DNA from 3 places in the Natronincola ferrireducens genome. Region 3 is predicted to be linked to each of the others. Evidence: riboswitches for the same ligand, from Rfam matches in the RefSeq annotation. Region 3 holds a riboswitch; each other region holds the start of a gene.
What was found. A riboswitch is a leader RNA that binds a small molecule or an ion and turns the genes downstream of it on or off. The one in region 3 is predicted to bind glycine.

Region 1: another riboswitch for glycine. It lies ahead of BLS22_RS10035 (ACT domain-containing protein); the one in region 3 lies ahead of BLS22_RS03795 (alanine/glycine:cation symporter family protein).
Region 2: another riboswitch for glycine. It lies ahead of BLS22_RS08850 (GrdX family protein); the one in region 3 lies ahead of BLS22_RS03795 (alanine/glycine:cation symporter family protein).

The regions. Positions count from the first base shown of each region.
Region 1 covers NZ_FNFP01000004.1:34,159-42,624, reverse strand. The annotation lists gene BLS22_RS10040 (FAD-dependent oxidoreductase) at 1-1,303, shown strand, start outside; glycine riboswitch at 1,469-1,558, shown strand; gene BLS22_RS10035 (ACT domain-containing protein) at 1,719-1,988, shown strand; gene BLS22_RS10030 (PFL family protein) at 2,004-3,368, shown strand; gene BLS22_RS10025 (ATP-dependent Clp protease ATP-binding subunit) at 3,414-5,687, opposite strand; gene BLS22_RS10020 (branched-chain amino acid aminotransferase) at 5,920-6,945, shown strand; gene BLS22_RS10015 (DegV family protein) at 7,018-7,845, opposite strand; gene BLS22_RS10010 (CAP domain-containing protein) at 8,027-8,466, shown strand, end outside.
Region 2 covers NZ_FNFP01000003.1:106,861-115,326, reverse strand. The annotation lists gene grdD (glycine/sarcosine/betaine reductase complex component C subunit alpha) at 1-141, opposite strand, end outside; gene grdC (glycine/sarcosine/betaine reductase complex component C subunit beta) at 154-1,692, opposite strand; gene grdB (glycine reductase complex selenoprotein B) at 1,779-3,089, opposite strand; gene grdA (glycine/sarcosine/betaine reductase complex selenoprotein A) at 3,130-3,606, opposite strand; gene BLS22_RS08865 (glycine/sarcosine/betaine reductase component B subunit) at 3,686-4,972, opposite strand; gene trxA (thioredoxin TrxA) at 5,050-5,367, opposite strand; gene trxB (thioredoxin-disulfide reductase) at 5,395-6,342, opposite strand; gene BLS22_RS08850 (GrdX family protein) at 6,422-6,802, opposite strand; glycine riboswitch at 6,959-7,036, opposite strand; glycine riboswitch at 7,040-7,141, opposite strand; gene BLS22_RS08845 (DegV family protein) at 7,259-8,104, opposite strand; gene BLS22_RS08840 (tRNA (cytidine(34)-2'-O)-methyltransferase) at 8,259-8,466, opposite strand, start outside.
Region 3 covers NZ_FNFP01000001.1:833,585-842,050, forward strand. The annotation lists gene BLS22_RS03785 (MBL fold metallo-hydrolase) at 1-191, opposite strand, end outside; gene nhaC (Na+/H+ antiporter NhaC) at 243-1,661, opposite strand; gene BLS22_RS03795 (alanine/glycine:cation symporter family protein) at 2,098-3,468, opposite strand; glycine riboswitch at 3,721-3,811, opposite strand; gene BLS22_RS03800 (L,D-transpeptidase family protein) at 4,039-5,433, shown strand; gene BLS22_RS03805 (response regulator transcription factor) at 5,761-7,197, shown strand; gene BLS22_RS03810 (LemA family protein) at 7,500-8,081, shown strand; gene BLS22_RS03815 (S-layer homology domain-containing protein) at 8,098-8,466, shown strand, end outside.

The sequences.
Region 1 (8,466 bases), on a different contig from region 3:
TACCACTGCTAAAATCACCTCTCAGCACAGTTTAATTTATGACAAGATAAAAAGACAGTTGGGTCAGGAAAAAGCTCAACAATATGCTTCTGCCAATGAAGCTGCTATACAAATCATGGGGGAATTAATCCAAGACAAAAATATTGATTGTGACTTTAGTTGGCAATCAGCCTATATCTATACGCAATCCCATGATTATGTACAACAAATTATTGATGAGACAAAAACTGCAGCCTCCTTAGGAATAAAGGCAGAATATGTAGAAGAAATACCCCTGCCTTTTCCAGTCAAGGCTGCTGTCCGATTTGATGGTCAAGCTCAATTTCACCCCCGTAAGTATCTACTTGCTCTGGCAAAGGAGATTCCTGGAGATGGCTGTCATATCTTTGAAAATACAAAGGTCTTGGATATTCAACAGGATAATTGTCCTATTGTGATTACAGCAGGAGGTAGAAAAGTAACCGCCTCTAAAGTCATTGTGGCATCCCATTATCCATTTTATGATAAGCCTGGTTTATATTTTTCTAGGGTTTATCCTAATAGATCCTATGTTCTAGGGGTAAAAATGAAAGAGAAGTTTCCTGGGGGAATGTATATTAACGCTGAACAGCCCACCCGCTCCCTTCGGGCCCAAAGGTTGGAGGATAGTGAACTAATTTTAGTAGGAGGAGAACATCACAAAACAGGACATGGTAAAAGCACTCTAGAACATTATAGAAATTTAGCAAAGTTTGCCCATGAAACCTTTCCAGTGGAGGATATACTTTATCGCTGGTCTGCCCAGGATGGTTATACGATGGATGGTATCCCCTATATCGGTCAGTTATCCTCATCTACACCTAATATTTATGTAGCTACTGGTTTTGGTAAATGGGGAATGACTACTAGTACTGTAGCCGCTATAATCTTCAGAGATCTCATTTTAAAGAAGGATAATCCATGGAACTCCCTTTATAATCCTTCTCGGTTCACGCCAACAGCCTCTGTCCCCAGCTTTGTAAAGGAAAATGCTGATGTTGCTATGAATTTTATTGGTGGCAAAATCTTTACCCCTTCCTTCGAGGGGAAATTGAAAAACAATGAAGGTAAAGTGATAGAAGTAGAAGGACACCGGGTAGGTGCCTATCGTGATGAAAAGGGTCAGCTACACCTAGTAGATACCACCTGTACCCATCTAGGCTGTGAGGTTAATTGGAATGATGCTGAAAAAACTTGGGACTGTCCTTGTCATGGTTCTAGATTTTCCATTGAAGGTGATATTGTGGAAGGACCTGCCTTAAAGCCTTTAAAAAAACTTCATTGATTTTACTATAATTTATTTTATATTCTTTTAATTCTTTTGAAAATTTTTAAAATTTTTTATTGATTTCTGATAAGTATTCATGTTAAAATGATGATTATTCATAAAACACAATTCCATAAAAATCGAATGAAGATAGTGGAATACATTCTATTGTAAACCGTTATTGGACGAGCCTCTGGAGAGACTCAAAGGAGCACCGAAGGGGAAAGCCTGGTTTCAGGTGAAACTCTCAGGTAAAAGGACAGGGGATTTCTCATATAGTTATAATTCTATTGTTATTAAGGATTTTTTATTAATACGATAGTTTTTTCCTACTTGAAAAATCTTGATTTCCAGAGACTAAGTTTATTATTTAGTCTCTTTTCTTTTTTTGAATGTCTCCAGCTATATTATTCTTACAAGGGAGAGATGGACAATGAAAGCATTTATTAGTGTAATAGGTGATGACAAAATTGGCATTATTCATGGTGTGACTACGATATTGAAAAAGAATAGGGTAAATGTTTTAGACATTAATCAAACCCTACTACAGGATTATTTTGCTATGGTGATGCTTGTAGATCTTAAGGAGCTAACGACAGACTTTAAACAGCTAAAGGAAGAGCTTGTCATGGCTGGTAAAGAAATAGGGGTTTCCATAAAAATTCAACATGAAGATCTATTTAATACGATGCACAGTATCTAATAACGTTAGGAGATGATGACAATGATCAACTTTCAAAATATCATGGAAACCATAAGCATGATTGAAAAAGAAAAACTAGATATAAGAACCATTACTATGGGAATTTCGCTTTTAGACTGCTGTGATTCCTCTGGAAAAAATGCTAGAAAAAAGATTTATGATAAAATCACAAGATTAGCCGAAAATTTGGTAAAGGTTGGGGAAGAAATTGAAACAGAATATGGTATTCCCATTATCAACAAAAGAATTTCTGTCACCCCCATAGCCCTTATAGCCCAAGCCAGTGAAGATAAAAGCTATGTAGAATTTGCTAAAACCTTAGATAAAGCTGCATCCACTGTAGGCATTAACTTTATTGGGGGATTCTCTGCTTTGGTTCAGAAGGGTTATTCTAAAGGTGACAAAATCCTCATAAGCTCTATCCCAGAAGCCTTAGCTACAACTGAAAAAGTCTGCTCTTCCATTAATGTTGCTTGTACAAAATCTGGGATCAACATGGATGCTGTTAGGGATATGGGTAGGATTATTAAGGAAACTGCTTATCTTACAAGGGAACGGGATAGTATAGGCTGTGCTAAGTTAGTGGTCTTTGCCAATGCAGTTGAGGATAACCCCTTTATGGCAGGAGCCTTCCATGGGGTAGGAGAAGCTGAATCCATTATTAATGTCGGTATTAGTGGTCCTGGTGTAGTAAAATGTGCTCTTGAAAATATTAAAGGAGAAAGCTTTGATGTAATGGCAGAAACCATTAAAAAAACAGCCTTTAAAATAACACGAGCTGGTCAGCTGGTGGCTCATGAGGCCTCTTCTAGACTTGGGGTGCCTTTTGGTATCGTGGATTTATCCCTCGCTCCCACCCCTGCTATAGGGGATAGTGTAGCAAGGATTTTGGAGGAAATGGGTTTAGAAAGCTGTGGTTGCCATGGTACAACTGCTGCCTTGGCCCTATTGAATGACGCAGTAAAGAAAGGTGGTATTATGGCCTCTTCCCATGTAGGAGGGTTAAGTGGAGCCTTTATTCCCGTAAGTGAAGACGAGGGAATGATTGAAGCAGTGGAAAAGGGTTCATTAAGCTTAGATAAATTAGAGGCTATGACCTGTGTTTGCTCTGTAGGATTGGATATGGTGGCTATACCCGGGGATACTCCTGAGTCTACCATATCCGCCATCATTGCAGATGAAGCAGCTATTGGTGTCATCAACAATAAAACAACTGGCGTTAGGATTATACCTGTTTACGGAAAATCCTTAGGAGATTCAGCTGAATTTGGGGGACTACTGGGAATGGCCCCTCTTATGGCGGTTAGTAAATTTTCAAGTGCTGATTTTATCAGCCGTGGAGGAAGAATTCCTGCCCCTGTCCATAGCTTCAAAAACTAAATGAAAAGCAGCCATAGTAAGGTGTTTTCCTATGGCTGCCTACTTTTACCCTGTTATATCCAATACAACATGATCCTTCTTTAACTGTACTTTAATATGATTTCCTTCCCTCAATTCACCTCTAAGATAGGCTTCTGCGATTTCATCTTCAATATGTCTTTGAATCGTTCTTCTCAATGGCCTTGCTCCATACCTTTCATCATACCCCTTCTCCAAAATAAAGGCCTTAACCTCTTGGTCTACCTCCAGGGTCATATCCTTTTCTTCAACCTCTTCTATAACCTCCTGTAGCATTAGATCTATAATCTCCCAACGTTCTTCCCTAGTGAGGTTAGTAAACACAATGGTCTCATCTATCCTATTTAAAAACTCAGGACGAAAAGCTTCCTTTAAAGCTTCTTTCACCCGTTCCTCCATAGCATCATAGTTATTCCTGCCAAATCCCATACCGCTAGACTTCAACTGGGTTCCTATGTTGGAGGTCATAACAATTACAGCATTTTCAAAGTAAACGGTTCTTCCCTCACTGTCTGTAAGTCTTCCGTCCTCTAGAATTTGAAGTAATAGGTTAAAAACATCTGGATGGGCCTTCTCCATTTCATCCATTAGGATAACAGAATAGGGCTTCCGTCTTATTTTTTCTGTCAGCTGTCCCCCTTGATCATAGCCTATATATCCAGGAGGTGCTCCGATCAGTTTTGATGTCGTATGCTTTTCCATATATTCTGACATATCTAAACGAATCAAAGCTTCTTCACTTCCAAAAAGCTCATTGGCTAAAGCCTTAACTAATTCAGTTTTTCCAACTCCTGTGGGACCTACAAAGATAAAAGAAGATGGCTTTCGTTTTTTCTTAAAACCTGAACGATTTCGTCGTATGGCCTTAGCCAGAGCCTTGACAGCTTCATTTTGACCAATGATCCTTTTGTGTAAACGGTCCTCTAGATGTAAAAGCTTATGGGCTTCTTTTTCTGTTATCCTTTGGACAGGAATTTTTGTCCAAGATTCTATAACAAAGGCAACGTCTTCTATGGTAATGGTAGCATCATTGCATACCTCTTCAATTTTTTTAATTTTATCCAGTAACAGACATTCCTCCACTTTATATTGTGCAGCCTTTTCATAGTCATCTCCTAAGGCAGCTTCTTGTCGTTTCTGCTGGATATTTTCTAGTTCTTCCTTTAATGCCTCTAGCTCCACCAGTCCTTGGTTTTTTAAGTTGGCTCTAGAGCCTGCTTCATCTATAACATCGATTGCTTTATCTGGTAAATATCTATCGGTAATATATTTTTCTGATAGCTTTACGGCTGCTTCTATTGTTTCTTGAGGGATTTTTACCCTATGGTACTCCTCATAATAGTTTTTAATGCCCTTTACTATTTCTATAGTTTCTTCCACTGTAGGCTCTTCCACCAGTACTGGTTGAAATCGTCTTTCTAAAGCAGCATCTTTTTCAATATGCTTTCTATATTCTTCAAGGGTGGTGGCACCAATAATTTGAATTTCTCCCTTAGCTAAGGCAGGCTTTAATATATTGGCAGCATTCATTACTCCACCATGAACCTCCCCTGCCCCCATGATATTATGGACCTCATCAATCACCAAAATTACATTGCCACAATCTTGAGCTTCCTTAATAATAGCCTTCATACGTCCTTCAAATTGTCCTCTAAACTGGGTGCCTGCTACAATGGCTGTTAAGTCCAGTAGATATACCTCTGTATTAAATAGCTTGGCAGGAACTTGTCTTTCAACAATTCTTACAGCTAGGCCCTCTGCTATAGCAGTTTTTCCTACACCTGGTTCTCCTATCAGTATAGGGTTGTTTTTATTACGACGATTTAAAATCTGAACAGTTCGATCAATTTCCCGATGCCTACCAATGATTCTATCTACTTCTTTATTATTAGCCTTTTCAGTTAGATTGGTTCCATACATCTCTAAATTTTTTTTCTTGCCTTTGGATTTCTTTTGGCTTTTATTTTTTTCTTTTTCTTCCTTCGTATTGCTGGGGTACTCCTCCTGATCTTGATGGTGACTTGTTTGGTTGTTCCCTTTAAATAAACTTAATAAAGGATGGGTATTACTATCATTCTCTCCCTCTATACTATCTCCTTCTAGTGTAGTATCCATTTCTTCAGACAAGCTTTCCAGTTCTTCTTCTGTCATCCCCGTCTGCTCCATCAATTGTTGAATAACAGGTAAACCCATCTTTTTGGCACAGGTCATACACATCCCCTTCATTTCTGATTTGCCATTTTCAATTTTAGTGGCAAAAACAACTGCTATGTTTTTATTACAAACAGAACATTTCTTCATATTCCTCATCTCCATACCTTGATGTAATATTTCAATCAACCTCTAAATTTTCCACACAAATATTCATATTATTCATTATACCATTATTTCTTTTCCAACAAAATTCAAAGAAGGAGAAATTATTATCTTCTTATGCTATAATTATAGATATGCAATAGTAAAAAAACACATACTAAATTTATGACCACGTTTCACCCTAATAAAAGTATGATTATTTACTAGGAGGGATTTTATGAGTAAACAAGTAAATATTGATTGGAACACGTTGGCTTTTAACTACATTAAAACCGATTATCGTTACATATCTAGATGGAAGGATGGCCAATGGGATGAAGGACAATTGGTAGAGGATAATAAGCTTAACATTAGTGAAGCTTCCACTGCCCTCCATTACGGCCAACAGTGCTTTGAAGGCCTAAAGGCTTATCGTACAAAGGATGGTTCTATTCAACTGTTCCGACCAGATGAAAATGCCAAACGTATGCAAAGAAGCTGTCAACGTATATTAATGCCAGAGGTTCCAGTAGAGAAGTTTGTTGATGCCTGCATTCAGGTGGTAAATGCAAATGAAGCCTATGTTCCTCCCTATGGCACAGGTGCCACCCTTTACCTAAGACCTTTTATGATTGGTGTTGGAGACAATGTAGGGGTAAAACCTGCTCCTGAGTATTTATTTGTGGTGTTTTGTGTTCCTGTAGGGCCTTACTTTAAAGGTGGTATGACGCCCGTAAACTTTACTATTTCAGAATATGATAGAGCCGCTCCCTATGGGACAGGTGCTGCAAAGGTCGGAGGAAATTATGCTGGAAGCTTATATCCTCACCAGTTAGCTGTTAAAAAGGGTTTTGCTGATTGCATTTACCTAGACCCAATGACCCATACAAAAATTGAAGAAGTGGGGGCAGCAAACTTCTTTGGTATTACAAAGGATGATAGGTTTGTAACACCCCAATCTCCATCTATCCTACCTAGTATAACCAAATACTCCTTAATGCATATTGCTAAAGACTATTTAGGTATGGTGGTGGAAGAGAGGGATGTTCTTGTAGATAAGCTAGATGAATTTAAGGAAGCTGGGGCCTGTGGAACTGCTGCTGTTATCACCCCTATAGGTGGCATAGAGTATAAAGGGAACCTTCATGTCTTCCATAGTGAAACTGAAGTGGGACCTGTTACCAAGAAGCTTTATAATACCCTTTATGGTATTCAATTTGGAGATGTAGATGCTCCTGAAGGATGGATTGTAAAGGTAAAATAGAAAAATAGAAATAGCGAAGGTGCTTCTTCGCTATTTCTATTTTTTGCAACTATATATTATGGGGAGATTAGATTAATACTTAAAACAAATACCTAAAGCTTTAGGACCTAGATGAGAACCAATAACTGGACCCAACTCTTCAATAGTAACCCTAGTCTTGGGAAAAGAACCTTCAACAATGGCTTTCAGTTCAAGGGCTTCTTCTAAAGCATAGATATGACAGATGCTAATAAGACTGGTTTCCTCTGGGATAGCTTCTATCATCTTTTCTAAAGCTTTTTTCTTGCCCCTCACCTTTGCAATTCCTTCTAATTTGCCATCCTTTAATGCAATAATCGGTCTGATATTCAGCAAAGAGCCTAAAAGAGCAGCGGTGCTAGTGAGTCGGCCCCCCTTTTTTAAGTAATCTAAGGTTCCAACCGTTAGGTAAATACCCATTTTCTTTTTTTGCATCTCTATTTCGGCTACGATTTCTTCCCTTGCCATATCTTTGTTGGTTAATTCAAGAGCTATTTCCACTAAAGCCTTCAGGTTTGCCGCTGTACTCTCGGAGTCTATAACGGATATTTTTGTTTCATCTACTAGAGTAGCAGCGGTGGAAGCACTGTTATAGGTTCCACTAAGCTTTGATGATATAGTAATTACAACAACCTCATACCCTTCATCTAAAGCCTTATTATAGGCAACTGAAAAAGCTCCTACTGAAGGCTGGGAGGTTTTAGGAAAATCTTGGGATTTGGCAAGACGTTGAAAGAACTCTTCAAAATCACCAGGAAAACCCTCATTTTCAGTTTTTCCCTCAAAATTAACAGACAAAGGTATGATTTCTATATTATGTTTACTGGCAAAGACTCTATCAATATAGGCAGTACTATCGGTTATTATTTTAACCTTTGACATAAAATACCCTCCTTTTAAAAATTACTATATAATTATAATACCAGGTACTAATATCTAATGTAAATATGTAATGTTGTTATTTTTTTAAAAAACCAAAAAATATTGATAACTCTTGTAAATTTACAAATACTATACTAGGGTTATTTCAAACAATCTTGTTAATAGATGGAGGTATAGTGTTATGAAAAGAAAACTTGCTGTTTTATTATTAATATGCTTATTATTGGTATCTTGTAGAAATTCTATGAATGGTAACTACGAAACAGAAGAATCTTCTATCTTTGGAATGGGGGACATTGAATACTGTAAAATCACTTCTGATACCGCTGACGTCAAAGCTGGACTAGGTATTGATTTTGAAACTATAACAATACTAAATAAAGATGATATCGTAAAAGTATTAAGTCAAGTGGGAGACAGGTATGTTGTCCAACTAGATAACAATCAAATAGGCAGTGTTGACGCCATAGATGCACAACCTATCGTTCGAGAGGATGCTGGTCAGCAATCTCAACAACCACCACAGCCAACAGAAGAGGATCGTCAAGAGCCGGGTGGTCAATGGCTAGAGGATGAACTGCAAACTGGAGAAACAACACCTACTCCCCAGCCTCCAGAAGG
Region 2 (8,466 bases), on a different contig from region 3:
CAGGTTGTCTATCCCATGTTCACTACCAAGGGTAGTTAGACCTATGGTTATTTTTTTGCTGAATTCCCCGGTTTCGATGGCGTCAGCTATGTTGCTGAATACTTTGCCGATCATTTGTTTTACTGCTTTATTTTCTGACATTGTATTCACTCCTTATTCTGCTAGTAGGTGGCTAGCAAAGTTTCTCATGGCTTCGGCGATCATAGTTTTGACTTCTGTCTCTGATATGCCTGCTGTTTCTGTGGCCTGGCCTTGATTTACTTCCATGATAATGGATACTCCGTCAAATTGGTTGGTCATCCTAGCTAAGAAGAGACTACCTTTTCCTACAATCATCGCTCTTTGGATTTCTTGATTTAAGAAGGCCTCTCTTGCATGACCCAGGTAAGGTACACCACTTGGTATATGACCCTGGGTTGGTGCCCACCCCGGCATACCATGTTTTTCTCCAAAGGTTGCTACGTCTTTTCTATCCATTTCTCCACGTTTTACTCCTAAGGCTGCGATCATTTTGTAATTCGCTTCTGGTACGTCTCCTGCTCCTGCCGGTTTGGTAATATCTGGGTTCTGCATTTCTACCGAGTATTTGTCTACATCGGTGATTTTTAAGTTCCCTTTATCTAATGGTGCTGTAATAAGGGATGTAATGACGGCTTGAGGTGAAGATCCAGTTCCTACTGTATGTCTTCCTAATAAATCAGTTCTTAAGATTGGGCTCACACCATCGTTTTTGCTTACTAATACGGCAAAGCCCCCTATTACATCTTCAAGAATTGGCATTTCTTTTTTTACGTGGTCTTTGCCATTCATACCTAGCTTTGCTGTTGCCCCACCAGCTACCACCACAACGTTTTCATAGGCTCCTGATTTTACTAGAGCCGCTGCTTCGATCAATGCATGGGTTGGTGCTGCACAGAAGGCTCTTGTATCGGAACCGGTGGCGTTTACTGCCCCTGCTACTTCTGCAATGGCTTTTGCAAAGTTTCCTCCACCCCTTTGGTTCATATCACCACAGGCTTCTTCAGAGCATTCAATAACGTATTGGATTTCTGTTACATCTACATTGTTTTTGTCTAATAGATGCAGGAACGATAATACTCCCGATGCCTTTACTACTAAGTTTTCAAACATAATATGAGCGTTTAGATTGGGATCTACTTCATGGGCTCTTTTTACACAGCCTACGATTTTATCATCTTGGTAGATGGCTTCAGCATGATATTCGTTAATGGCTTTTTTAATTTCTTCTAAATCTTCTCCTTCTTTTAGCTTATCCATTAACTGTGGTGTTATTAAAGGATGATTAGCTAATTTTGCTTTTATAGTAGCTGTAAAGCTTTTTTCTAGCTTTACTAAGTCAAAGGCGTCTACGATTTTCAGCAGACCTATAAATTCATCTTGGGGCATAATTTCACCGAATTTACTATATCTATCAGCCCCTTCTACTTTTTTGTCATACCATGGCATATCATAATTTTTTAAGTGTTCTGGTTTGATTTTTCCAATGTAGACTTGGTTTGGTGGATAGCTTACTACATCTTCATATTTTCTTATGTGTTGTGGTAATTTTTTTAGGTATTCTGATTCTGGATTGGATAATTTTTCTGTTGTCTGGGTTGTTCCATTGTGCAGAATCATATCTGGTGTGTGGACCAGTACATAGGATGTCGCTTTTACTACTGCATAGGACATGGGGTTACACCTCCGTAATTTTTTATTATGATTTATTATTTAGTATCAAAGATGCCAGCTGATCAAATCAGCTGGCAAATTCAATTTTAGTCTTCAAAGACAGTTTGACCATCTACCTCTGTAGTTAGTGCCCTTAATGCTTTATCTACGATTTTTCTTCTTAAGGTTTTTTCATCCTTTGCATCCAAAGCAGGGTTGCCTAATGGATGGGGGATAGCTATAGCTGGTACAATCCTATTTGCACCAACCGTCAAGGATATAGGCACTACTGTACAGATATGAACTACTGGTAAGCCAGCTCTTTCAATTTCTTTTACCATTGTTGCACCGCAACGTGTACAGGTGCCTCATGTAGAGGTTAGGATAACAGCTTGCACACCATCAGCCACCAATTCCTTTGCAAATTCTGCTGCAAAGGCTTTGGAACTAGCTACAGATGTACCGTTTCCTACAGTGGTGTAGAAATATCTGTGTAGTTCTCCTATAACCCCTTCTTTTTCTAAATCCCTTAGTACGTCTACAGGTAATACTCTATCAGAGTCTTGATTGGCATATACTGGGTCATATCCACCATGGGCAGTTTCATGATCAGCCTCTGTTAAATCCATAAAGCTTCCGATATCATATTTACCATATTTAGATGCACTTGAAGATTCGATTTTGTCTGGGTTGCCCTTTGGTACAATACCACCAGATGTTACTAAAGCAATTTTTGCTTTTGCTAAATCCTTAACAGCGGGATTTGCTTCCACCCGGTCAAAGTCTGGCATTGGATACTCGGTAACGAATTCCCCGCCCTTTAACTTTTTGATTAACATATCAACGGCTCTCTTAGAACCTCTTTCGGAAGCAAAGTAATTTTTTCTGATTCCTCTTGACATGTATTTGTCTTCTTCTGGGGAGCCTATTTCTTCACCTTTTAATAGTTTTAGAGCAAGTTTTACCATATCAGGAACTGCTTTTCTCATAGCTGCCGCAGAGTTTCCTGTTTCAATGATATAAACACTCTTTTTAAACATATCTGCACCAGGATTTTCTGTATACATACCTGTAATTACAGGAATACCTAGCTGATCTTGAACTTCCTTAGCTATCGTTCCACAAGCTACACCATATCTTCCAGCATTGAAGGCAGGTCCTGCAATAAATAGATCAGGTTTATGTTTTTTTACCATATCAAGAACTTCAGCTTTAGCTGTTTCTAAGTTTTCATTGAAATAAGAGTCGCCACATATTATTGTTGCCACGATTTCTGCTTCTTCCTTTAAAGCAGTATTTAGGGCCATACCAGGTCCTACTACACCTTCTCTTAATTCAGGTTTGATATCAGCCTTTTCTTCTCCACCGATTCCAGCAAAGAATTGGTTGATATAATGAACGACTTTCTTTTTGCTCATACTTTCCCCCCTCTCTAAATTTTTACGGGAATTTTATTGACTAATCATTAAACTTGCTATATTCGCTTCTAATTCCGTTCATTTCTTCTATAATACCATCAACATCAAGCACCATTTCCATCATGCCGATTTGATCGTCATATACTGTAGCATCTACCTCATCTTTAAATTGAGGCTCTACTGCATGATATACTCGAAGTCCTAACTGGACTCCTGCCAATGGACCTGCAAAGGTTGGATCTCCAGCTGTCACAGTTTCAGCAGCCAAGCCTGCTGCTTCTGCTTCTGCTGCTCCTAATAAAACTACAACATTTTCAGCGCTGTATTTTTCTGTAAGATCCTTAACTCTTTTTTGGTTTTCTAGGTCCATTGCTCCTGCGGCGGTTCAGACAAAGCATTCAGTTGAAGAGAATACTACTTCTGCACCAGTGCCTTTTAAGCACTCCTCTATGGCAGGACCAGGGATTCCATCTCTATCACCGATGATGATAACCTTTTTGTTATCAAAACGTCCCATAATATCATCCTTTCTATATATTATATTTGTAGAATTTTATCCTAAGGTAATTTTTTAAACAAATAATCTTATAAAAAGATTAGTAGCCTTTGGCTGTGAGATTTCCAAAGCCTGTCTCATTTGTAGCACCTGTGATTGCTTGTATTTCTACTTCGATACTACCATCAGGTCTTAAGCTTCCATCAAAACCTCCAGCAATAACATTAGTATATTGTGTAGTACCAATGATTTTCTTCATTGGAGGTAAAACAATGGTTTCATTAGCATTCCCATTGGTTACAACTGCATCCGCCTTTGGATCAGCATCTGCTAAGGATTGAGATGCACCATCCCTACCTGCATATTCATCTGTAACAATAACAGTTTTAATGCCTTCATTTTCAATTTTTTTACAGTTCATAATTAAGTCAGTATCTGGATTGCCGAAGCCTTCTTGTGAAACAATAACAGCATCTAATCCTAAATACTTACATAACTTAGCTGTCCAGTTTGAAGATCTTTCTTTGTCGGCTAGGTAAACATTTTCATTGGTAATAATAACACCAACAAAGTTGTATTCTTTACCATGTTTTTCATAAAGGTCTTCAATAATTGAGTTGTTTTGATGTACATAAGTTGGGTTTTTATCACAAGCAGATACGCAGTTACCACTAATAATAGCACCATCCATTACTTCTGTTGGATAAAGAATTGTTGGCACAATTTTCTTTGCATCTACTCCATATACATAGGTGTCATGTAATAACCCTTGGGTTTGAAGCATATATACATATCCAACCTTAGGTAGATCAGGATATTTCTGAATAGATTCTAAAAGAGGCTCTGTTTCATAATATTTCATTTCGTCTGGTTCAAGATTTTTAGCAAATTCACCAAGGTATTGAGCAGCCTTTAAACCTATCATTCTTACAGCTGCTTCATGGTCATGTTGCTTAATACCTTCTACAGGATCTGCAACTATAACAACATTGTGAAGTTGAGAAAACGGAGTATACTCTGCTCCTGGTCCTGTCATGTCAATGATTCCTTCTTGGAAACCAACAATTTTCCCAGCGGTAACAACTGCTACATTCTTTAATGCATGTGTACGACCAGTCCCAACAGTGTCTACTTTGCTTATTACTCCAGGGAATATCCCTCCTGGACCCTCCACCTTAACTCTAGGCTCAATTACATCTTTTACAGGTGTAATTCTTACCTCTTCACCTGGATGAGCTAACTCAATTTCTAAACTTTTAATACGCTCATCTCCACCAATGGTGTTTAACATTTCTTCTTTGTTAATGTAGAGAATAGAATTTTCTATCTTAGTTGTGTCACTAAATTGCACATCTTTAATTAATATATTTCCTAACTCTAATCGCACAAACTTCACCTCCCTTTTTTATACAAGGCCTATAGCCTCCCAGCTCGTTCTAGCTATAGGCCAAAACAATTACAGCGTTATATATATTTCTTAATCATCGTCTCTGTATTGGCTTTGTTGGCTTCGTCCTTCGTTACTTCTTCTACCTTTTCTCCACCTTTGTAAATAGCAATAGTTGGAAGGCCTAATACTTTTTGTTTAATAGCCAGTCTTCTAGCTTGGGTTGTATTGAGTTTAACAAATTTAACCTTATCCCCATAAACTCCTTCAAGTTCCTCAATATCGGGCATTAAAGCTTTACAAGGTTCACATCCATCACTCCAAAAATCAACCAGTACAACACCTTCTGCTTCTAGCACTTCTTTATCGAAAGTATCCTTATCAACTGCTAACATCCATCTCACCTCCTTAAAAATAAAGTTTTACTCATGGAAAGTATTTTCAATATATTTTTCTGCTTGGATAGATGCAATAGCACCATCAGCCACAGCAGTTACTACCTGTCTTAAAGACTTTACTCTAATATCTCCAGCGGCAAACACACCAGGTATATTGGTTTTCATATTATCATCGGTTATTAAATACCCTACTTCATCCATATCTAACAAACCTTTAAATAGCTGGGTTTGAGGGATATATCCCACGAATACAAAGATACCAAATGTACCGTCTTCCTCATCAGCATGATACTCTGTAGTTTCCCCAGTTTTCAGGTTTTTGAAAACAACAGATTCTACCAATCCATCCCCTTTAACTTCTGTTATTGTAGTATCCCATATGAAGTCAATTTTAGGATTTTTGAAGGCTTTTTCTTGAATAGATTTTGCAGCCTTTAACGTATCTCTTCTATGTACGATAGTAACCTTTCTTGCAAACTTAGTTAAATGAATGGCTTCTTCAACTGCTGAATCGCCACCCCCCACTACAAATACTTCTAAATCTGTAAAGAAATCTGCGTCACATGTAGCACAATAGGAAACTCCTTTGCCTGTTAACTTCTTTTCACCAGGTACATCTAATAATCTTGGGCTAGCTCCTGAGGCTACAATTACAGCCCTAGCTTGGTAGGTTTCTTTTTCTCCTACAACTACTTTAATTTTATCTTCAAATTTTACTTCTTTAATTGCATCTTTTTTTATTTCTGCTCCAAATTCCTTACATTGCTCCACCATTCTAGCAATTAGAGATGGTCCTGTAGCATTTTCAATAGAACCAGGATAATTTGCTACTTCATTGGTTGTCACGATTTGTCCACCTGTCTTATCCTTTTCTAATATTAAAGTAGACATCTTTCCTCTTGCAGCATACAATCCTGCAGATAATCCTGCTGGACCAGCCCCAATAATGATTACATCATAAATTTTATCCATATTTTTCACTCCTTATGTGTTTTTTACTTATATATTTTATAAATTTTTATAAATAAATTTTATTATTAAAACATTTCTTCTAATACAACATACTTTGTAATCCACTATCTAGCAATCTATAGTCAATCTCACTAAAGTCCTTGAGAATAGCCTGTGACCATTGGGGTGTCTTTTTCATTGTTTGAAACTTTTTCGCTGTTTGAATACTATCCTCAATAATCATGATGGATTCCATATTCATTTTTCCCTTTATGTTAGAAATTAATGCACTTTTATAGGGGGTTTCATTGGGTTTAATGCTCCCCGACAATGGGTGTGTTAACAGTTCATGACCTTTATGTATAAAATCCCTTATTGTGATTAAAACCTCCATATAGGTTCCGTCGATAAAGACTACTTCATAATCGTTGCTATATTTTTGACGAACCTTAGGGTTATTGGTTATTATAATTGGCTTCAAAGTGGGACCTCCATCATTTTTATACTTTTTATGCAACTTTTTTTAGTTTATGTAGATATATTTTTTTCATGTGCAAAAGAACACTTTTTATGGGGTTTAAATGAACAAAACAAAAACAGAGATAATTTATGCCAACGCCCTGTTGTCACAAATGACCTCTGTTGATTTACCTGAGAGATTCTTTCCTTATAAAAAAAGAAATTGCTCCTTCGGTGCTATAATAGCTTTCCAGAGAACTGTCCAAATACGGTCCTTTTGCCTGAGATATTCCCTAAGAAATGGCGAATTTCTTAGCTTCCTCCTTCGGCGCCCTTGTTGGGTCTCTCCCGCATTCTTCATTCAGATATGTTTATTTATATTTTAAATAATTCCATACTTCATAATAAAATTTTCCTATTATATTCATTATAATAATAAACATTTCCACAATCAACAGTTTTTGGTAAATTTTTTAGTTTATTTCTTAGAATAGAAAATAGCCAAAGTTCCTGGACCTGCATGAGTTCCTATGGTACAACCAATCTCAGTGATAATAACTTCTTTCGGATTAAGCTCTTTTTCAACAGTTTCCTTTAATTCATCTGCTTTTACAGGTGTATTAGCATGGGCAATAGCTACAGTTTTCTGTGAAAAATCTCCACCTCGGTTTTTGGCCAGCTCTACCATTTTCCCGATCACCTTTTTGGTGCCCCTTACTTTATCTAATGATTCTACTAGACCATCCTCCACTGTTAAAATAGGTTTGACATTTAAAATAGTGGCTATAGTAGCCTTCATAGGATTTAGCCTGCCCCCCTTTTTTAAGTATTCTAAAGTATCCACAGTAAAGATATGATCGATATTTGATTTCATTTTATCTAGCTTAGTAAGTATTTCTTCCCTAGTCCCACCTTCTATAGCCATTTTGGCAGCTTCATAAACAAAGAATCCTCCCCCAAAGCATAATCCCATTGTATCAAAAACATCTATTTTATCGGTTTCTAATTCTTGCTTTGCTAAAACGGCTGCTTGATGGGTACCACTGGCTTTAGAAGAACCATTGATACAAATGATTTCCTTTCCTGCCTCTAGCACTTCCCTAAACACATTCATAAAGGTATTTGGTGTTACCTGGGATGTTTGGGGAAGTTCCTTTACTTCTGTGAGCTTTTTGTAAAATTCTTCTCCAGTTAAATCTACCCCATCTCTATACTCACCGTCTTCAAAATGAATGGTCAGGGGTATTACAATAATATTATACTTATCAACAAGATATTTAGGAACATCTGTCATACTATCAGTTATAATTTGAATATTATTCATTTTCAACCTCCTTATCTATTACTTCTTTACAAATCAAGTCAAGGGCAATTTATATTGAAATAATATGTTAAGTATTTATTTCAACATAACATACTTTTTTCCTTCTATCTTTCTTTGTGCTGGTGAATTGATTGAATCTTCACACGATATACCTTTATCGCATTTTGGGATAGTTCCATTGTCGTAAAACCTCGTAAACTCCAATGGCTACTGAATTAGATAGGTTTAAGGAGCGAGCCTTTTCTATGTTTAGCATAGGTATCCTTATACATGTCTCTTTGTTCTTCTCTAGAATATCCTTTGGTATTCCAGCGGTTTCCTTTCCAAACATAATAAATACTTCTTCTTCATAGGTTATATCG
Region 3 (8,466 bases):
TTAAGATTTTTTGCTTCTAGGGCTTTAATACCTTTTCTATTAGCCTTCTCAGCTTGTCTTACTACACCAGGTCCAAAATCAACAAGATAAGAGTTTTCACCTACAACTATTGCAACACAAGGTCCTGATCTTTCTGGTACTGGGTTAGGTGTTCCAGTTCCTAATAGTACTACTTTTGTTTGGTTTTCCATTTCAAATTCCTCCTATAGCTATCATTATTTTTCATTATAAAAATTAACTTATTAATTAGTTTGAAGTTGACCTTTGCTATCTTCCTCATCAAGAGATACCATACTAATTCCTGCAAATCCATAGAATAGAATGATTACAATAATAGCAAAAGGAAAAAACAGGTAAGGAATAAATTCAATAGGTTCCACCCCCAGTATATTTTTAGCAAATATGCAGGGAACACTCCAAGGAACAAGATTTATACAAATTGTTCCGATGGATTGAGCAGTTCTAGCTAAATTTTTTGGATGTAGATTTCTTTTTTTGTATTCCTTTGTAAACATTCTGGCTGGCAAAACGATAGCAAGTAATTGAGCCCCAGTAGCAAAACCCACCGCCAAACCACTTAAAACTGTTACTAATATTAATTCTCCATTTGTTTTTACCTTTTTCATGATAAAGTCAAGAATAGAATCTAAGGCTCCGATTTTTTCTAATATTCCCCCTAAAGATGTTGCGATAGTAAGAAGTATGACAACCTCACCCATAGAAGTTATCCCACCTCTAGTCAATAAATTGTCAACTATGCTTACTTCTGTTTGACTCTTAAAACCAGATGTCACGCTTTTAAGTACAGTAGCAATATCTGCTCCTTGAAAAACTATGGCTGCCAAACCACCTAACAAAGCAATGATTACAAGGGAAGGTATTGCTGGATATTGTTTTATAGATAAAAATATAGTAATAATAGGTATTAAAAGTAACAAAGGAGTAATGGTAAATGATGATTGAAGTCCACTTAAAATGGTTTCAATGGTTCCTAAATCCATTACAGCTTGGGATGCAAATTTTAACCCTACAAAATAATATCCAACAACGGCTATAACAAAAGCCGGTATTCCTGTGAACATCAAATACTTAATAACATCAAATAATTGACAACCAGCCATTGCTGAAGATAAGTTGGTTGTATCGGAAAGGGGTGATATACTATCTCCAAAGTAAGCTCCTGAAATAATGGCACCAGCTAGTAATGGTGCAGGGAAACCCATCCCTAAACCTGTAACCATCAAGGATAAACCAATTGTTGCTATGGATGTAAAGGATGTTCCTGTGGCAGTAGCAATCATGGCAGTTACAATGGCTACTGCTGGAATAAAAATTTGAGGACTAATCATTTTTAAACTATAGTATATAAGGGTTGGTATCACTCCTCCTGCAATCCAAGATCCAATAATAGCTCCTACAACAAGCATAATAAACAACGCTGGCAAAGCTCTTGAGACACCTTGAACCAAACTAGATTGAAGTTCTTCCCACCCATAGCCCATATACATACCTAGTATAACTGCTACAGTTATACTTCCTATGATGGGGGTGACCATACCTACCTTCCATTTCATTACCGACATTAACCCCAAGAACATTACAGTGATAATGGGTAAAAATGCTTGCCAAACCTTTATTGCCTTCTTTTCTTTCATCTTCATCTCCTCAACCTTCTTTTATTTTTAAAATTTATTTAATAAAAACAAAAAACCACGCAGAATGTGTATCTACCTGGTTTAAAAGCTTCTTATTAAAAATAAAACCACGTAGCGACAGTCTACGTGGTTTTGTGCATTACTAATATTACCATCATAGACGCAAACCGTATATTAAAATACTTGGCTGGTTTGCATCTATGATTTTTTTCATTTCAGCAAACCCTATCTATAATAGTAATAATAATTTGTATTTGTATTTGTTTTATCGATTATGATTATCATAACAAGGTCCCCCTAGTAAATGTTATTTTGTATTTTATCATAGCCATTAAAGAAATACAAGTTACTTTTATCTAAAAAAATTAAATTTTTCCTAAATTACCTAAATAGATGGGCTTGAGGTTTTGAAAAAGAATTAAACAAAACAATAATTAACTAATTAGTTATGCTGATGTTCAGAAATGTCATTATGGTTGAAGTTTTCCTCGTAGTCCTTAGTGGTATTGACTACAAAGGAGAACAGTCCTAACAAAGCTATTAAGTTAGGAATAACCATTAAACCATTGAAGGTATCAGCCAGTTCCCATACGATTTCCACCCGCATTGCAGTACCCATAATAATAAATAATAGTACTAGAATTCTATAAAATTTAATTCCTTTTTTACCAAAAAGAAATTTAATATTTGATTCTCCAAAGTAATACCAACCTATAATAGTAGACAAGGCAAAGAAGAATAAACATATGGCTACAAAGGTACTTCCAAATCCACCAAAGCCCCTAATAAAGCCTTCTTGAGTTAATTGTGCCCCTATAAGACCTGAGGAAAAGGCACCTGTTGTCAAAATAACTAGAGCAGTTAATGTACATACAATTCCTGTATCAATCACTACACCCATGATAGCAACTAATCCCTGTTGAGCCGGATGCTTAACCTTTGCTACAGCATGGGCATGGGGAGTAGAACCCATCCCCGCCTCGTTGGAGAAAAGACCCCTAGCGATACCATAACGGAAGGCTTCCTTTACAGAGGCACCAATGATTCCACCAGTGGCAGCCATAGGATTGAAGGCACCATAAATAATCATTTTAAAGGCAGGTAAAATTTGATTGTAATTAATGAAAACAATTACCAAGCTACCTAAAACATATAATCCCGCCATTATAGGTACAATCTTTTCTGTAAAGGAGGCAATTCTACTAATTCCTCCAATGACAATTAGACCTACTAAACCTGCTACAACAATCCCAGTAACTACTTTAGGAATATTAAAAGCAACATGGACTGCTTCAGAAATAGAGTTGGATTGAACCATATTCCCCATAAATCCTAAGGCTAATACAATAGCAACAGCAAAAAATCCTGCTAGAAATTTACTTCCTAGTCCCTTTTTAATATAGTAGGCTGGACCACCTGTTATTTCTCCATCCACCCTTTCTGTATGCAATTGAGCTAGTACTGCTTCTGCAAAGATAGTTCCCATTCCTAAGAAGCCACTTATCCACATCCAGAAAATAGCACCGGGTCCTCCTGCAGCAATGGCTGTGGCAACCCCTGCTAGGTTTCCAGTACCCACTTGGGCGGCGATGGCTGTGGTTAGGGCTTGGAATGAGGACATTCCATCTTCATCTGCTTTATCTATTTTCTTAAAGATGCCTCCGAAGGTTTCCCTCCAGATATACTTAAATTTTCTAATTTGTATAAAACGTAGCTTAAGGGTAAATAGAAGACCTGTACCCAATAAGAAGAACAACATAATAGGACCCCATAAAATACTGTTGATTTTAGATATGATTGTTATTAAGTTCATGTGATAACCTCCGTAATAATTATTTTGTCTGATAATCTCAAATAAATTTCAAATATAATGTAGCATTGTAGTCATACTAATAGATCCTTTGATTCCTCACCTCTCCCCTTAAGAATAATAGATATTTGGAGACATTCAAAAAAAGAAAAGAGACTAAAGAATAAACTTAGTCTCTGGAAATCAAGATTTTTCAAGTAGCAAAATTAGCCTGTTAACAAAAAAACGTCAACAGCAATAGTATTATGACTACATGATAAATCCCCTGTCCTTTTACCTGAGAGTTTCACCTGAAAATCAGGCTTTCCCCTTCGGTGCTCGTTTGAGTCTCTCCAGAGGTTCGTCCAATAACGGTCTATATAAAATCCTATATATTCCATTATCTTCATCCGATATTTATAAAATTGTGTTTTATGAATAATCATAATTTTAACATGAATCCCTATTAGAAATCAAGCTTAACTTTAAAAGGGATTTAAACTATAACCTATAATGTGGAAAGTACATAATAGTGAAATTATTTGAACAAAATATATAGTAAAGTAAATAATAAAACTTAGATTGGGGATGTTTATGTATAGAAAAATTATTCTAATATTAATGCTGGCAATAATGATTACAATGTCAAGCTGTGGACAACGAAGAAATGTTCCCCCTGATGGGGAACCCCCTCAAGGACAGCAACCAGGTTCCTCAGCAGAGGAACCCAAGGAGGACAAACTAGCCAAATCCGACAGGGAAGCTGTGGAGGAGAATATAAATGGTTTCAACATTGAAGATGACTTGAGGATTACCCAAATCACACAGGGTAAGGAAGAAAACAGAGTATCTTACCTTAGTCAGCAACAGAAAATGAAGCTATTAAACAATATCGGCTCCAAAAACATGAATACTGTATTAGAGGAATATAACACTATTCTTCCTGAAGGAATCAATGATGCAGTACAGTATTTTGAGTATGATATGGCCTTTGACTATTTTCTTATAACAGCAGAGGAGGGTGCTAAAATCCGAGAAAATCCAATTCCAGATGCCACTGTTGTTACTCAGGTGGCGAACCTGGATAAGGTGTCATTACTCCAGAGGGTTGAAGGTGAGGCGTTGGAGGATTCCGCCATATGGTATAGGGTAGCACTTAAAGATAATAATGAAATAAAAGAGGGTTATCTCCATGCAACAGTAGGTACCCCTAGGAATTTTCGTTTTGAAAGGATGCAGGATGCTGTAAATCAACTAAGGCAACAATTGGCCGATGGGGAGTTACACTTTATCAGTAACTATAAATTTCAAAATGGTGCACCTCCTCAAAAGGGGGATGTGGCAGTAGATGAGTATGGCTATCGGTTTTACCACAGTGCCCCTGCATATGAAGAGGCAGATACAAATAGTAATTTTCGATATATACCCGATGGTATATTGGTACGGATATTAGATGAAACCGATGATTTTTATCATGTCAACGTTCCGACTTTTGAGGGAGATTTTTACGTACCTAAGCAGTACATTGATCCAAATGTCACATTAAGTCAGTTAAACCATGTGGTTGTAGTAGACAGAAATCACCAAAACCAAGCTTCCTTTGAGCTTGATGAAAACGGTCTTAACCTCGTCTCCTATACCCTGGCTACTACTGGTATTGCAGGAGATTTCTCCTTTGAGACTACTTTAGGGAGCTACAAGGCTATTCAAAAAAGAGAACGCTTTGAATACTTGAAAAGTGGTACACAGGATATTACAGGTTATGCACCCTTTGCTATACGATTTACAGGGGGAGCCTACATCCACGGGGTTCCAGTGGCATATGAGGAAGAGGATGGAGAGAAGGTTGATCCTGGGACGATAGAATATCTACACACCATCGGTACATTCCCTCGCTCCAATATGTGTGTTCGGAATTTCACCAGTCATGCAGAATTCCTTTATAACTGGATAGATAATGAAAGCGGTGCTGTTATAGTGATAGAATGATGATAATAGGGATGAAGCTGTAAGTAAAAATCATTTTGCGTGTAAATATCAATACACTATCAAAGCAAGGGCTTAAACAGCACATGAAGTAATATGAGATTTGATTTAATGATAGGAAAGACTCCTTTTGAATTAAGTTTCCTCTTAATTTGTAAAGAGAACCCCTAAATATATAGGTTTTAAGTACTAGACAACAAAAGAAGAGTACTATAAAATATAGCTAGAAAGTTAGTTATATATCCTTGATTTTGTTTCTTATGAATAATATTTAAAATAAGAATGAAGTACGATATTTTATGATTTATCTATAGATTTTGGGGGACTATTATGAGTACATTATTAGAAAAGCTGGAAAAAGATCAGCGAAAGCTATCTATCATAAGCTTTTCTTTATTTGCAGGATGGTTATTGTCTCTACCCTTTGAGGGGCAGATTCTCTACAGCCTTATGGAAAATGCAGATAAAGACGGAGCATTACATAATACCATAGCCATGATGACTCACTTTGTAGGCCTGAGTATCACCGGGCTTTTCATCAAAAAACAAGTTGCAGCAAAACTGGCTATGATTACCTCCGCCATAGTATGTCTATTAGGAAGCTTAATTTTCTTTTTACCTGTTTCAATATTATGGTATATATCCCTTGGTGCTATATCATTTTTTGCCGGTATATTTGTAGCCAGTTGGGGTTTCTACTTTAAGGTATATTCCCAAAGTCAGGAACGATTTAAAACAGCGGCAGATGTTTTAATTTTCTCCAACATATTGATGATTTTTATTAATGGAATTGCAGTAAATATTTCAGCATTTATTGGTCTTGTCATAGCTATGCTAATTCTTATGGGTGGGACCCTTCTAACCTTTAGATTAGAAGACTTTTCTGAAGAAATCTCTTGTAGTAAAATAAATTTAGAAAAAACTTCGGAGAAGATACCCAATAGCTTAAGACCTCTAGTGACCTTATGTTTATTTATTTTAGTTATTACAATTAACTCAGGATTGATGTACAGAGTGGTGATTCCTGCCTTTGCTCATCACCAACTGCTGACCAGCTATTACTGGGCAATACCATATATTGTAGCGCTATTCTTCCTTAGAAATGCAAAAGATCAAGTCAACCGAGGTTATATACTATACATTGCCCTTGCCATGATAGGACTTTCCTATGTCTCGTTTATGTGGCTGGATAGGTCCATCACAAGCTATTTTATTATCAACACCCTTATGTTGGCTGCTTTTGGTGTATTTGACTTGTTTTGGTGGAGTATCTTAGGAGAATTTTTTGACTATAGTCAGAACCCTGTACAGGTATTAGGAATTGGTTTATCCATGAATGTACTGGGAATTACTATTGGAGGTATTGTGGGAAACAATTTGATGTATTATGAAGGGCTTTATTATAAAGCTACTCTTGTTGCCTTAACCATTGTTTTTGTCATCATCACACTACTACCTATATTACATATGCAACTTACACGATTTCTCAAAAGTCATGTATTTCTTTTTAAGTTTGCAAACATGAAGGAAAATCAGCAACAGATAGCCATGGCATCCTTTAGAGAAAAAAAGCAACTTACTGATAGGGAAACAGAGATCATAGAGTTGTTACTTAAGGGATACACCTATAAGGGTATAGCAGAAAATCTTTGTATAAGTGAAAACACAATGAAATATCATGTGAAAAATATATATCAAAAACTAAGTATTAACAGTAAAATGGAATTGATTAAAATTTTTTCTGAAGAAGAAAAGACATTCGCTTAAATGCCTGAAGGTGCAAGCCTTTGGGCTTTTGATTTTTTGAAGATAATAGACACCTACCCTTTTTGGGTAGGATCTTTTTTTATAAAAACTACCCCTTTTGTGTGATTTTAAATCTATGTTATAGAGCTATAATAGTGAGGAAATCTAAAATTATATTTGTTATAAGAGGGGGGGTAAAAATTATGAAGGAATTATGAAACACTAAAATTTTGTTATACATCCTTTTAAAAAATTCCTAATGATAAATAACAGTCCTAATTTTTTAAAAGGAGAAAAAAGCTATAAAACAAGGTGGTTAGACTATGTACCAAGCCATTATAGGTCTACTGTTTATTAGCATCATTGTAACTACTGGCTGGCTTTTATACTTTTATAACAAAATTCTCAACAAAAGAACAGAGGTAGAGAACAGCTGGAAAAGGATTTATTTACAATTGATTTATTTACAACTAAAAATCAGGGCTGATTTAATACTGGACTATGTAGAGACAATTTCCACTGGTGATAGCCTTGAGAAAGAGATGATTAATGGAATTATGAAGGCACAGCACAACTTTATTAACGCTGTAACAACAGATGAGGTGATGAAATTCTCCCTAGAGATTAGTAGGGCTTTAGAAATACTGTTAGATAAAAGCAACAAATATCGCCAGCATAAAGCTGATGAAGACTTTATCCAACAGTATAATCAACTGAAGGACCTAAATGAAAAGGCACGAGAATACTATAGAGTGTATGAGCATAAGGTACTGAACTACAACACTTATCTAACCGTATTTCCCAATAATATCACCAGTATAATATTAGGAATAAAACCGTTGCCTTGTTTTTCATGGAAGATCCTAGATATACAAAAGGATTCAAGCTATAGAAGTAAAATATAAAATGGGGAGGAAAAAAATGAAACAAAAAATTCAATGGAGAAAAAAAGTAGCCTTCATGGTCAGTTTGATATTGTTGATCACTATGGTACCGATTTTGACCTTTGGGGAAGCCAATGATATAGGAGGTCATTGGGCCGGTGGTGTCATTGCTAAATGGATAGAGAAAGGCTTAGCTAAGGGCTATCCCGATGGCAGCTTTCGACCCAACAATTCTATAACTCGAGCAGAGTTTATTGCATTAACCAACAAAGTCTTTGGTTTTACTGAAGAGGCCATCATATCCTTCAAGGATGTAAAGGAAGAAAATTGGTTTGCTCCAGCCATAAAGCAGGCCATTGCTGCTGGGTACATTAGTGGATATCCTGACGGCACTATAAGGCCGCAC